2 linked regions of the Hyalangium gracile genome follow. The protein of the gene in region 1 interacts with the protein of each later gene in a pairwise test. Links are inferred from orthologs where the notes say so. Each region holds a gene or a part of one and is shown on either strand. Other genes may lie near its edges.

Region 1 (3,892 bases):
CACGCGAGGAGGAGATCGACTTCTCGCTCTTCACCGACGGCCTGCGCGCCGAGCGCGAGCAGGGCATCACCATCGACGTGGCGTACCGGTACTTCTCCACGCCGCGCCGCAAGGTCATCGTCGCGGACACGCCGGGACACATCCAGTACACGCGCAACATGGCCACGGGCGCCTCCACGGCGGACGCGGCGGTCATCCTGGTGGACGCGCGGCTGGGCGTGCTGCCGCAGACGCGGCGGCATGCGTACATCGCCTCGCTGCTGGGCATCCCGTACCTGGCCGTCGCGGTGAACAAGATGGACCTGGTGGACTTCGACCGGGTCATCTTCGAGCGAATCGGCGCGGAGCTGGCCGAGTTCGCCCGGACGCTGGGGTTCACGCAGGTGCGCCTGTTCCCCGTCAGCGCGAGCAAGGGGGACAACATCACCCGCGCGAGCGCCCGTACGCCCTGGCATGAGGGCGGCACGCTGCTGGGCTGGCTGGAGTCCCTGCCCCACCAGCGCCGGCAGGACGAGGCCCCGTTCCGCTTCCCCGTCCAGTACGTGCTGCGCCCGCACCTGGACTACCGCGGGTTCGCCGGGCAGATCGCCTCGGGCACCGTGCGCGTGGGGGATGAGGTGATGGTGCTACCCTCGCAGCGGAGGACCCGGGTGGCGGCCATCGACACCTTCGAGGGCTCGCTCCAGGAGGGCAGCGCGCCCTTCTCCGTGACGCTGCGCCTGGCCGACGAGGTCGACGTCAGCCGCGGGGACGTGATTGCCCACATCGCCCAGCCGCCCAGGGCGCTCCAGCGCCTCGACGCGATGCTGGTGTGGTTCGGCGAGCAGCCCCTGGATGGCGCTCGCCGCTACCTGGTGAAGCACACCTCGCGCACCGTCCCGGCGACGCTGGAGAAGATCCTCTGGCGCAAGGACCTCGAGAACCTCACCGAGGTTCCCGCCGAGACGCTGTCGCTCAATGACATCGGCAAGGTGCGGCTCGTCTGCAAGCGCCCCCTGCTGTGCGACCCCTACCAGGACAACCGGACCACCGGGGCGTTCATCGTCATCGACGCGCTCACCCACGACACCGTGGCGGCGGGGATGATCCTCGGCGCCGCGGAGTCGGAGAGTGGCGCCCCGACGGGCTCGCTCGTCACCGCCCGGGAGCGCCGCGAGCGGCTGGGCCAGCGCGGTGGAGTCGTCCTCCTGCCGGAGGCGCCGGAGGCCGAGGAGCGGGCGTTCCAGCTGGAGCGTCGCCTGTTCGACCAGGGCCGGCACGTCACGGTCGTCCGAGGTGACACGGAGGTGGCGCTGACGCTGGCGGAGACGGGACTCATCGCCCTGCTCCACACCGTGGCGCCGCAGGCCCGGCGCGCGCTGAGAGATCAGCTCCGGGATGCCGGGCTTGGCGGCGTGGAGCTGGAGCCCTCGGCCGAGCTCGACGGCTGGGTGCGTCAGGTCCAGGCCGCGCAGGAGAAGGACTCATGAGCTCGCTTCCCGCCAAGGGGCCGGCGCGACCCTCCGGGCAGGCGCCCTCCGTCACGCCGTTCGTGACCGCGCTGCTGGGTGAGGAGCGGAGCGCGCTCCTCCAGCGGGTGGTGGAGGGGCTCGCGCCCGAGACGCTGAACTGGCTGAGCGGCTATCTCGCGGGGCTGGCCGCGCAGCGTGGCCCTCAGGAGCTCACGGCGGCCCCCGTGCCCCAGGCCGCCCCCGAGCAGTGGCTGACCATCGTCTATGGAACCCAGACGGGGAACAGCAAGCTGCTGGCCGAGCGCCTCAAGCACCAGGCGGAAGCCGCGGGCCTCTCGGTGCGCTTCTACCGGGCGGGGGAGTACCCGGTCCGGGAGCTGCAGAAGGAGCGCCTGCTCTACGTCGTCATCAGCACCCAGGGAGACGGAGATCCGCCGGACGACGCGCGCGGCTTCGTCGAGTTCATCCTCGGCAAGCGGGCCCCGAAGCTCGAGCAGCTCCGCTTCTCGGTGCTGGGGCTTGGGGACACGAGCTACCCCAAGTACTGCGAGATCAGCCGCAAGCTCGATGCGCGTCTCGCGGAGCTCGGGGCCACCCGCCTGCTGGATCGCGCCGACTGCGACGTGGACTTCGAGCCCGTGGCGAAGGGCTGGCTCGACCAGGCCGTGGGCCGCGCGAGCGAGACACTCGAGGCCCGGACCACCGCCGTGGTCACCCCGCTGCGCGGCCCCGCGCCCGCTCCGGCGCCCCGGTTCGGGCGTGACGCTCCGTACTCGGCGGAGCTCCTCGCCAACCAGCGCATCACCGGCCGTGGTGCCCTCAAGGACGTGCGGCACCTGGAGGTGTCGCTGGGCGACTCAGGGCTGAGCTACGAGCCCGGAGACTCGCTGGGCGTGTGGCCTCGCAACCCGCCCGAGCTGGTCGGCGAGTTCCTGTCGGTGCTCTCGCTCGACGGCGGCGCGGAGGTCTCCCGTGATGGGCGCACCCAGCCCCTGCAGCAGTGGCTGGAGCAGGAGCTGGAGCTCACCCGGCTGAGCCGCCCGTTCCTGGAGCGACATGCCGCGCTCGCTGGCAGCACGGAGCTCCAGCGCATGCTGACTCCGGAGGGCGCCGAGACGTTCCGCGCGCTCCTCAAGAGCCACCAGGTCATCGATCTGCTCCGCTCCTGGACGGCGCCGTGGACGGCGGAGGAGCTGGTCCGCACGCTGCGGCGGCTGACGCCCCGGATGTACTCGATCGCGTCCAGCCAGAAGCGGGTCGGCGCGGAGGCGCACCTCACCGTGGCGGTGGTGGACTACGAGGCCTTCGGGACGCGGCACCGCGGAGCGGCGTCGACCTTCCTGGCCACCCGGGCGGACGGACAGGACCGGGTGCCCGTCTTCATCGAGTCCAACGATCGGTTCCGCCTGCCCGCGGATCCGGACCGGGACATCATCATGATCGGCCCGGGGACCGGCGTGGCGCCCTTCCGCGCCTTCGTGCAGGAGCGCGCCGAGGTGGGCGGACGCGGCCGCAACTGGCTCTTCTTCGGCGAGCAGCACTTCCGCTCGCAGTTCCTCTACCAGACGGAGTGGCAGGAGGCCTTGAAGAAGGGCGAACTGCACCGCATCTCGCTGGCCTTCTCCCGCGACCAGGCGGAGAAGATCTACGTGCAGCAGCGCCTGCGCGAGGCGGGCAAGGACGTCTACGCGTGGCTGGAGGGCGGCGCCCACCTCTACGTGTGCGGCGAGGCCCAGCGGATGGCGCCAGACGTCCACGCGGCGCTCCTGGACATCATCTCCACCCAAGGGGGCCGGAGCCGCGAGGACGCGGCGGCCTGGCTCGACACCCTGCGAGACGAGCAGCGGTACCAGCGCGACATCTACTGAGCGAGCAGAGACATGAGCACGAACAAGCCCCCGGCGCTCTCCGAGACCGAGCACATCAAGGCGAAGAGCAACTTCCTGCGCGGGACGCTCGCCGAGAGCCTGGCCGACCCGGTGAGCGGCGGACTGGCCGCGCCCGACACCCAGCTCATCAAGTTCCACGGCAGCTACCAGCAGGATGATCGGGATCTGCGCGAGGAGCGCCGGCAGCAGAAGCTCGAGCCGGCCTACGACTTCATGATCCGCACCCGCCTGCCTGGAGGCGTCTGCACGCCGGCCCAGTGGCTCGCGCTGGACGCGCTCTCGAAGCGGTATGCGAACGGCACGCTGCGCATCACCACGCGCCAGGCCTTCCAACTCCATGGCGTCATCAAGACGGACCTCAAGCCCACCATCGCGGGAATGAACGCGGCGCTGATGGACACGCTGGCCGCCTGCGGAGACGTCAACCGCAACGTGGTGTGCAACCCGAACCCGGTGGACTCGCGCGTGCACGAGGAGGTGTACCGCTGGGCGGTGCGCCTGTCCGAGCACCTGCTGCCGAAGACGCAGGCCTACTACGAGATCTGGCTGGAC
Region 2 (7,289 bases), on another replicon or contig:
GTTCCTGCTCGGGGTGGCGATCTTCTGCGTGGTGGCCTACACGCTCACGCTGGTGCTCCTGCGTCGGAGCTCCTCCCCCTTCGGCCCTGGCCTGCTGCTGTGCTCGACGCTGGCGGGCGCCTACATCGGCTCGAGCCTGTACCTGAACAACGCCATGGCGGCCACCCATGTGGCCAGCACGCTCATTCCGCTGCTGTCCTTCTTCGTGCTGGGCTCGCGCGGAGGCCTGGTCTTCGCCGTGCTCATGGCCCTGTATGCCATCGTCCTCCTGCCGCTCTCCCAGGGCCAGTTCACCCTGTGGAGCGCCAACGGCGGCAGCGGGCTGTCGCTCTCGGGCAACGTCTTCGCCGCCGTCTGCATCGTGTGCGTCTGGGGGCTGAGCTACATGCACAGCCGGGCGCGAGACAATGCCCAGGCGGAGCTCGAGCGGACGCTGCGGATCCTGGGTGACAACGAGCGCAAGCTGACGAACCTGGTGGAGAGCACCGATGACATCGTGTGCTCCCTGGACCCCCAGGGGCGCCTGCTGACGGCCAACTCGGCGCACCGCCGGTGGTACTCCCGCATCTTCGGACAGGAGTCTCGGGTGGGCGAGCCGCTGGCCCTGGAGCGCTTCGCCGAGCGGCACCCGGAGTTCCCCGACAACTTCGCCCGGGCGCTCCAGGGCGAGCGCGTCCGGGTGGAGCTCGTCTACCCGGTGGGAGACACCACCGCCGCGCTGGAGATGTCCCTCACCCCCATGACGGACGCCCAGGGGCAGGTGACGGGGGTGACGCTCTTCGGCCGGGACGTGACGGCCCGGCGGCAGGCCGAGGCCCGGCTGGGAGAGCTGCACCGCACCCTGCTGGAGACGTCGCGCAAGGCCGGCATGGCGGAGATCGCCACGGGGGTGCTCCACAACGTGGGCAACACCCTCAACAGCGTCAACGTCTCGGCCACCCTCGTGGCCGAGCGGCTGCGCGGCTCCCGGGTGCAGGGCATGGTCCGCGCCACCGAGCTGATGAACCAGCACGCCCCGGACCTGGGAACGTTCCTCACGCGTGACGAGAGGGGTCGGCTGCTGCCAGAGTATCTCCTGTCCGTCTCGCGGCAGGTCGCGGAGGAACAGGCAACGATGTTGGCGGAGATGCAGTCGCTCACCAAGAACGTGGACCACATCAAGTCCGTGGTCAGCATGCAGCAGGAGCACGCCCGCTTCGTGGGCGTGACGGAGCGGGTGGCCCTGCCGGAGCTCCTCGATGACGCACTGCGTCTTCACGCCACCTCGTTCGAGCAGCTGGAGATCCAGGTCCGCCGCGAGTACGCGTCGGTGCCGGACCTGATGGTGGACCGGCACAAGCTGCTGCAGATCCTCGTCAACCTGCTGAGCAACGCGCGCCACGCGCTGCTCGAGAGCCAGCAGCCCAACAAGCAGCTCACCCTGCGCATCACCCGTCAGCCCGAGGATCGGCTGCGGCTCGAGGTGTCCGACAATGGCATCGGCATCTCCCCGGAGAACCTGCCGCGCATCTTCAGCCAGGGCTTCACGACGAAGAAGCGAGGCCATGGCTTCGGGCTCCACGCCAGCGCGCTGGCCGCCATCGAGATGAAGGGCAGCCTCACCTGCACCAGCCCTGGCCGCGGCCACGGTGCCACCTTCATCATCGACCTCCCTCTCAACCCCGAGCAGGCCCGAGCATGAGCATGCCCGCCTCTCCCCGCCGTCGCATCCTGATCATCGACGACAACCCCTCCATCCATCAGGACTTCCAGAAGATCCTGGCGGCCTCCGAGAGCAGCACCTCGCTGGATGCCCTGGAGACGGCCCTCTTCGGCTCGCCGCAGGCGCGCACCGGCGGCGCCTACTCCTTCGAGGTGGACTCCGCCTCGCAGGGCGAGGAGGGCGTGCAGCGCGTCCGGGAGGCCGCCGCCGAGGGCCGCCCCTATGCCCTGGCCTTCGTGGACATCCGCATGCCGCCGGGCATCGACGGCGTGGAGACCACCGCGCTCTTGTGGAAGGCCGACGAGGATCTGCAGGTGGTGCTGTGCTCGGCCTACGCGGACTACTCGTGGGAGGAGGTGGCGCAGCGGCTGGGCATCAACCAGCGGCTGCTCATCCTGCGCAAGCCCTTCGACAACATCGAGGTGCGCCAGATGGCGCACGCGCTGGCGCAGAAGTGGGACCTGTCCCGGCAGAGCCGCCGCCGCGAGGAGGAGTTGGAGAAGGCCGTCGCCGCGCGCACCGCGGAGCTCCAGGCCGCCAACGTGCGGCTGCGCCAGGAGATGGAGGATCGCGCGCGGCTGGAGGCGCAGCTGGCGCAGTCCCAGCGGCTGGAGGCCATGGGCCGGCTGGCCTCGGGCATGGCCAACGAGATCAGCAGCCCGCTGGGCTTCGTGAGCACCAACCTGAACCACCTGCGGCTGGCGCTGGAGAAGCGGACCGCGGGCGCGCCCCTGGAGGATCCGGCGGAGCTGCTGGACGCGTGCCGGGACGCCATCCACGGCACGGATCGCCTCAAGCGCATCGTCCAGGACGTGAAGCTGTTCGCCCGCGTGAGCCCCCAGCCGGGAGTGCCGGTGGACGTGCGCAAGGCGGTGGAGCAGTCCCTCGCCCGGGCCGAGCTGCCCGCGGGCTCGCGCGTGCAGCGGGTGGTGGAGTTGCAAGAGGTCCCCCTGGCGCTGGCCAGCGAGGAGGGGCTGACTCAGGTCTTCCTCAACCTGCTGTCCAACGCCGCCCAGGCCTTCCCGGAGAGCCACCCCGAGCCCCGGATCCGCATCGGCACGCGCCCGCAGGGCTCCGAGGTGGTGGTGGAGATCCAGGACAACGGCAGCGGCATCGAGGCCGAGCACCTGGGCCACATCTTCGAGCCCTTCTACACGACGAAGCCGGGCGGCTCGGGGCTGGGGCTGTCCATCTGCCACGGCATCGTCACCGGGTTCGGCGGCGACATCTCCGTGGAGAGCACGCCCAACAAGGGCACCACCTTCCGCATCAAGCTGCCGCGGGCCACCTGAGGTCCGACGCACGCCTCCGCCTCACTCCTGGAGCGCCCCATGCCCGTGCTGGCCCAGCTCTTCATCCACCCCATCAAGTCCACGCGGGGCCTGTCGCTGACGCGGGCCACGGCGGAGCCGATGGGGCTGGAGCATGATCGCCGCTGGATGCTGGTGCGCCCCGATGGCTCCTTCATCACCGGGCGCGAGTTCCCTTCCCTGGTGCGCGTGAGCGCCGTCCCCACCGAGGGAGGCCTGCGCCTGTCCGCCCCGGAGCAGCCCGAGCTGCACGTGCCCGCGCCGCCCGCGGGGGCCGAGCGCCTGGACGTCACCATCTGGAACGATCGCTGCTCGGCGGCTCGCGCCGGCAAGGACGCGGAGCGCTGGTTCAGCCAGTACCTCGGCCAGCCCATCGTCCTCGTGCGCGTGGACGCCCGGACGGAGCGCCCGGTGGATCCCCGCTACGCCCGGCCCGAGGATCACGTGGGCTTTCCGGACGCCTTCCCGCTGCTGCTCCTGTCGCGAGCCTCCGTGGAGGAGCTGAACCGGCGCATGCCCCGCCCCGTCACCGTGGAGAACTTCCGGCCCAACCTCGTGGTGGAGGGCTGCGAGCCCTTCGCGGAGGACGGCTGGAAGCGGCTGCGCATCGGCGACGTGGAGCTGGAGGTGGTCAAGCCCTGCGGCCGGTGCGTCTTCACCACCGTGGATCCGCTCACGGGCGAGAAGGCTCGGGACGGGGAGCCGCTGCGCACGCTCGCCACCTTCCGCCGCCAGGACGGCCAGGTGATGTTCGGCCAGAACGTGCTGGTGCGCCGCCCGGGGACGCTCCAGGTCGGAGCGCCCGTCGAGCTGCTGGGCTGAAGCGCCCGCTCAGCCGTACTTGAAGCGGTAGACGACCTCGGGGTGGCCCCGGGTGAAGCCCTTCACCACCTCGTGCTGGAGGTTCGTCGCGCCCAGCATCTTGAGCCCGCCCGCGGCGAAGCCCATCACCGACAGCTCGAAGTAGATGTGGGGCCGAGGCACGTTGGCGATGCGCAGCTCCGTGTACTCGGCCTCGGGCTTCACCAGCAGCTCGCCCGCGGTGAAGTAGCCCTTCCAGATGCCGGGCGTGAAGAGGAGGAAGCGCTTGAGGTCCCCCAGGGCGAACATCGACTTGAGCTGCCCCCGGCCCAGCGCGTACTCGGCCGACTTCACGCCGAACTGCCAGTAGATCTTCGGGTCGCTGTTGTAGAAGCGATCCACCAGCGCCTCGTTGAAGCGCAGGAAGGCCTCCACCGGCATGCGCGTGACGGGCATCACCGGCTGGGCGAAGAGCGGCTCGCGCGCCGCGTACTCCGAGAAGAACGCCTGCCAGGCCGCCTCTCCGTGCTCCTGTACGATCATCTGCTGCCGAGCCAGGAACGCGACACCTTTCACTTCCATCCGAGGCCTCCACGGACAGTCCCCACACCTTCGTTCTAGCAGAGATCTGGCACCTGTTCGGCGTGGCCCGCTGCGTTAGGCTCCCGCCATGAACCTGCCCCTGCTGATGGGCCTTGCCACCATGATCACCTCCAGCCCCCCGCCGCCCACGGACTTCACCGCCGAGGCCGCGACGCGCTTCGCCGAGCTGGCCCTCACCTGTGTCCACCAGGAATACCCCAACAAGATCGCCCACGTCCTGAGCAGCGATGCGGACGCGCGCCCCCCTCGCGAGCTCACCCCCGCCTTCTACGGGTGCTACGACTGGCACTCCGCCGTCCACGGCCACTGGCTGCTTGCCCGATTGGCCAGGACGTTCCCGGAGGCGGCCTTCGCCCCCCGCGCCCGCGCGGCGCTCGCCCGGAGCCTGACGCCCGCGAACATCACCGCCGAGGTGGCCTACCTGGGCGGGACCGGACGGGTCTCCTTCGAGCGGCCCTATGGGCTGGCCTGGCTGCTCCAGCTGGCGGCCGAGCTGCGCGAGTGGGACGATCCCCAGGCCCGGGAGTGGGCCGCCACGCTGAAGCCGCTCGAGCAGGCCTCGGCCCAGCGCATCCGCGAGTGGGTGCCCAAGCTCACGCGCCCCATCCGCGTGGGCGAGCATGACCAGACGGCCTTCGCCTTCGGCCTCGTCCTGGACTGGGCGCGGCTGGCCGGGGACCGCGCCATGGAGCAGCTCCTCGTGGAGCGCGTGGAGGCGTTCTACGGGAAGGATCAGCGCGGCCCGCTGGCGTACGAGCCCTCCGGGCACGACTTCCTCTCGCCGTGCATCGCCGAGGCGGACCTGATGCGGCGCGTCCTGCCTCCGGCCCGCTTCGTCACGTGGCTGCGTGGCTTCCTGCCGGAGCTGCCCACGAACGGCTCGGCCACGTGGCTGGAGCCGGCGGTGGTGTCCGACCCTGGCGATCCGAAGCTGGCGCACCTGGACGGCCTGAACCTCAGCCGGGCGTGGATGCTGGAGGGGATCGCCTCCGCGCTCCCCGCCTCCGACAAGCGGCTGGGCTCGCTGCGCGCCGCGGCGAAGCGCCACCGGGAGGCCGGCCTGCGCTCCGTCACCGGCGCGCACTACGAGGGAGGCCACTGGCTCGGCAGCTTCGCCGTATACCTCGTCACCGGCCGAGGCCTGCCTCGCAAGCCGTGAGCCCCGCGCTCAGGCGGGACGCGACGACGCGCCCGGCAAGCGCGCCAGCGAGAACCGGGAGAGCTCCCAGGGCACCTGCTGGCCCGTCGCCATCCAGGCCGCGATGCGCCCGAGCAGCACGGTGAACTTGAACCCGTGCCCGCTCAGCCCGCCCACCAGGGTGACGCGAGGCTCGCCCGGCAGGTGGTCCACCACGAAGTCCTTGTCCGGCGTCATCGTGTAGAGGCAGACCTTCTCGAAGACAACGCGCGGTGAGAGCCCCGGCAGGTGCTCGGCGCTGTAGCGGCGCAGGGGCTCGCGGTCGGACTCGTGGAGCGCTCGGTCCGCCCGCTCCGGCTCCGTGGGCGTGCCCGTCTCGTGCCACGCCACCTTCACACCCGGCGTCTGCCCGTCGTACGGGAAGCCGTAGAAGTTCGTCGCGAAGTCGATCCACACCGGGAAGCGCTCCGCGCCGAAGTCCGCCACCGGCGCCTCCGGCTCGAAGTGGCAGTACGTCTGCCGGGTGACCGTGAACGGCAGGGTGACGAAGCGGGACAGCAGGCGCGCCGTCCACGGGCCCGCGGTGACGACCAGCCGCTCGAGCTCGAGGGACTCTCCCCCGGCCAGCGCCAGCCGGATGCCTCCCGAGCGCGGCTCGATGGCCTCCACGGTGGTGTTCGGGCGCAGCCGGGCCCCGTGCGCCTCCGCCAGCCGCACGTTGGCGCGGACGCACGCGGAGGCGCGGAGGAAGCCCGCCTCCCGCTCGAGGACGCCCGCCTCTCCCGGCAGCAGCCGGAGCCGCGGGAACCTGCGCGCGCACGCGGCGGGCTCCAGCTCCTCGAACGGCACGCCGTTGTCCTTCAGCGCGCGGCGGATGGCGACCAGCTCCGGATGCTCGGCGGGGCCGAAGAACAGTCCCCCGGTCCGAGCGAACAGCGACTCGCCCGCCTCGCGCTCCAGCTCGTCCCAGAGCGGATACGCCTGCCCCATGAGCGCCGTGTAGAAGCCATCCGTGTACGTCTTCCGGATGATGCGTGACGTGCCGTACGAGCTGCCCCGATCGTGATCGAACCCGAACTGCTCGATGAGCGTGACGTCGTGTCCCTCTCGCGCCAGGAACCGCGCCGTCGCGCTGCCCACCCCTCCAGCGCCCAGCACTGCGATGCGTGCCATGCTCCACCTCGCTGGGGAGCCGCCGAGGCCTCCCCACGCCCGGAATCGTTCCACGGGTGAAGCCTCGCGCACAGCACCTTGGAGCGGGGACACCGTAGAAATCGGCTCGCACGGGATCACGGGGACGAGGCCCGAGACGCTTGCCAGCCAGCCCCGCGGTGCGCACCTTGAGTTCAGGCTTCGACAAGGCATGGGCGGCGTGGAGGTGTCCATGTGGCCCGAGCGGGGCCCTGCGGGTCGTCCTGACGATTGATATGACCAGGCAGCGCGGGACAGTGTTCCGGTACGGTACCGCCGTGCTCGCCACGGGCGTGGCGCTCGTCCTGCAACTGCTCGCCTGGCCGTATGTCCAGCCCATCCCCTTCCTGGTGTTCTTCGGAGCGGTGATGTTCTCGGGGTGGCTGGGCGGCTGGGGGCCCGGGATGCTCAGTACCCTGCTGTCGGCACTGCTTGCGCACTACGTCTTCGTGCCGCCCTTCTACGCCTTCTCCCTGTCGCTCAGGGATCTGGGCTCCACGGCCCTGTTCCTGTTCGCGGGTGTCTTCCTCACGTTCTTGAACAC

Evidence for each region. Proteins that work in one complex are often made in the same cells at the same time.
Region 2: the proteins of KY572_RS45675 (region 1) and KY572_RS22740 interact in binary tests that used the Escherichia coli proteins (3 or more experiments, as listed by UniProt). The link is inferred for Hyalangium gracile from one-to-one orthologs.

The regions. Positions count from the first base shown.
Region 1 is NZ_JAHXBG010000045.1:39,831-43,722, forward strand. The notes cover bases 893-3,892. They hold KY572_RS45675 (assimilatory sulfite reductase (NADPH) flavoprotein subunit), read left to right. Parts: upstream 893-1,465; coding sequence 1,466-3,319; downstream 3,320-3,892. Other genes in these bases: KY572_RS45670 (GTP-binding protein), read left to right, coding at 893-1,469; cysI (assimilatory sulfite reductase (NADPH) hemoprotein subunit), read left to right, coding at 3,332-3,892. Also shown: more of KY572_RS45670, read left to right, coding at 1-892. UniProt on the Escherichia coli protein: Component of the sulfite reductase complex that catalyzes the 6-electron reduction of sulfite to sulfide. This is one of several activities required for the biosynthesis of L-cysteine from sulfate.
Region 2 is NZ_JAHXBG010000011.1:4,432-11,720, reverse strand. What follows is about bases 1,941-4,933. They hold KY572_RS22740 (MOSC domain-containing protein), read left to right. Parts: upstream 1,941-3,033; coding sequence 3,034-3,834; downstream 3,835-4,933. Other genes in these bases: KY572_RS22730 (DUF2891 domain-containing protein), read left to right, coding at 4,484-4,933; KY572_RS22735 (hypothetical protein), read right to left, coding at 3,844-4,395; KY572_RS22745 (hybrid sensor histidine kinase/response regulator), read left to right, coding at 1,941-2,994. Outside these bases: KY572_RS22750 (ATP-binding protein), read left to right, coding at 1-1,681; more of KY572_RS22745, read left to right, coding at 1,678-1,940; more of KY572_RS22730, read left to right, coding at 4,934-5,575; solA (N-methyl-L-tryptophan oxidase), read right to left, coding at 5,585-6,727; KY572_RS22720 (sensor histidine kinase), read left to right, coding at 6,982-7,289.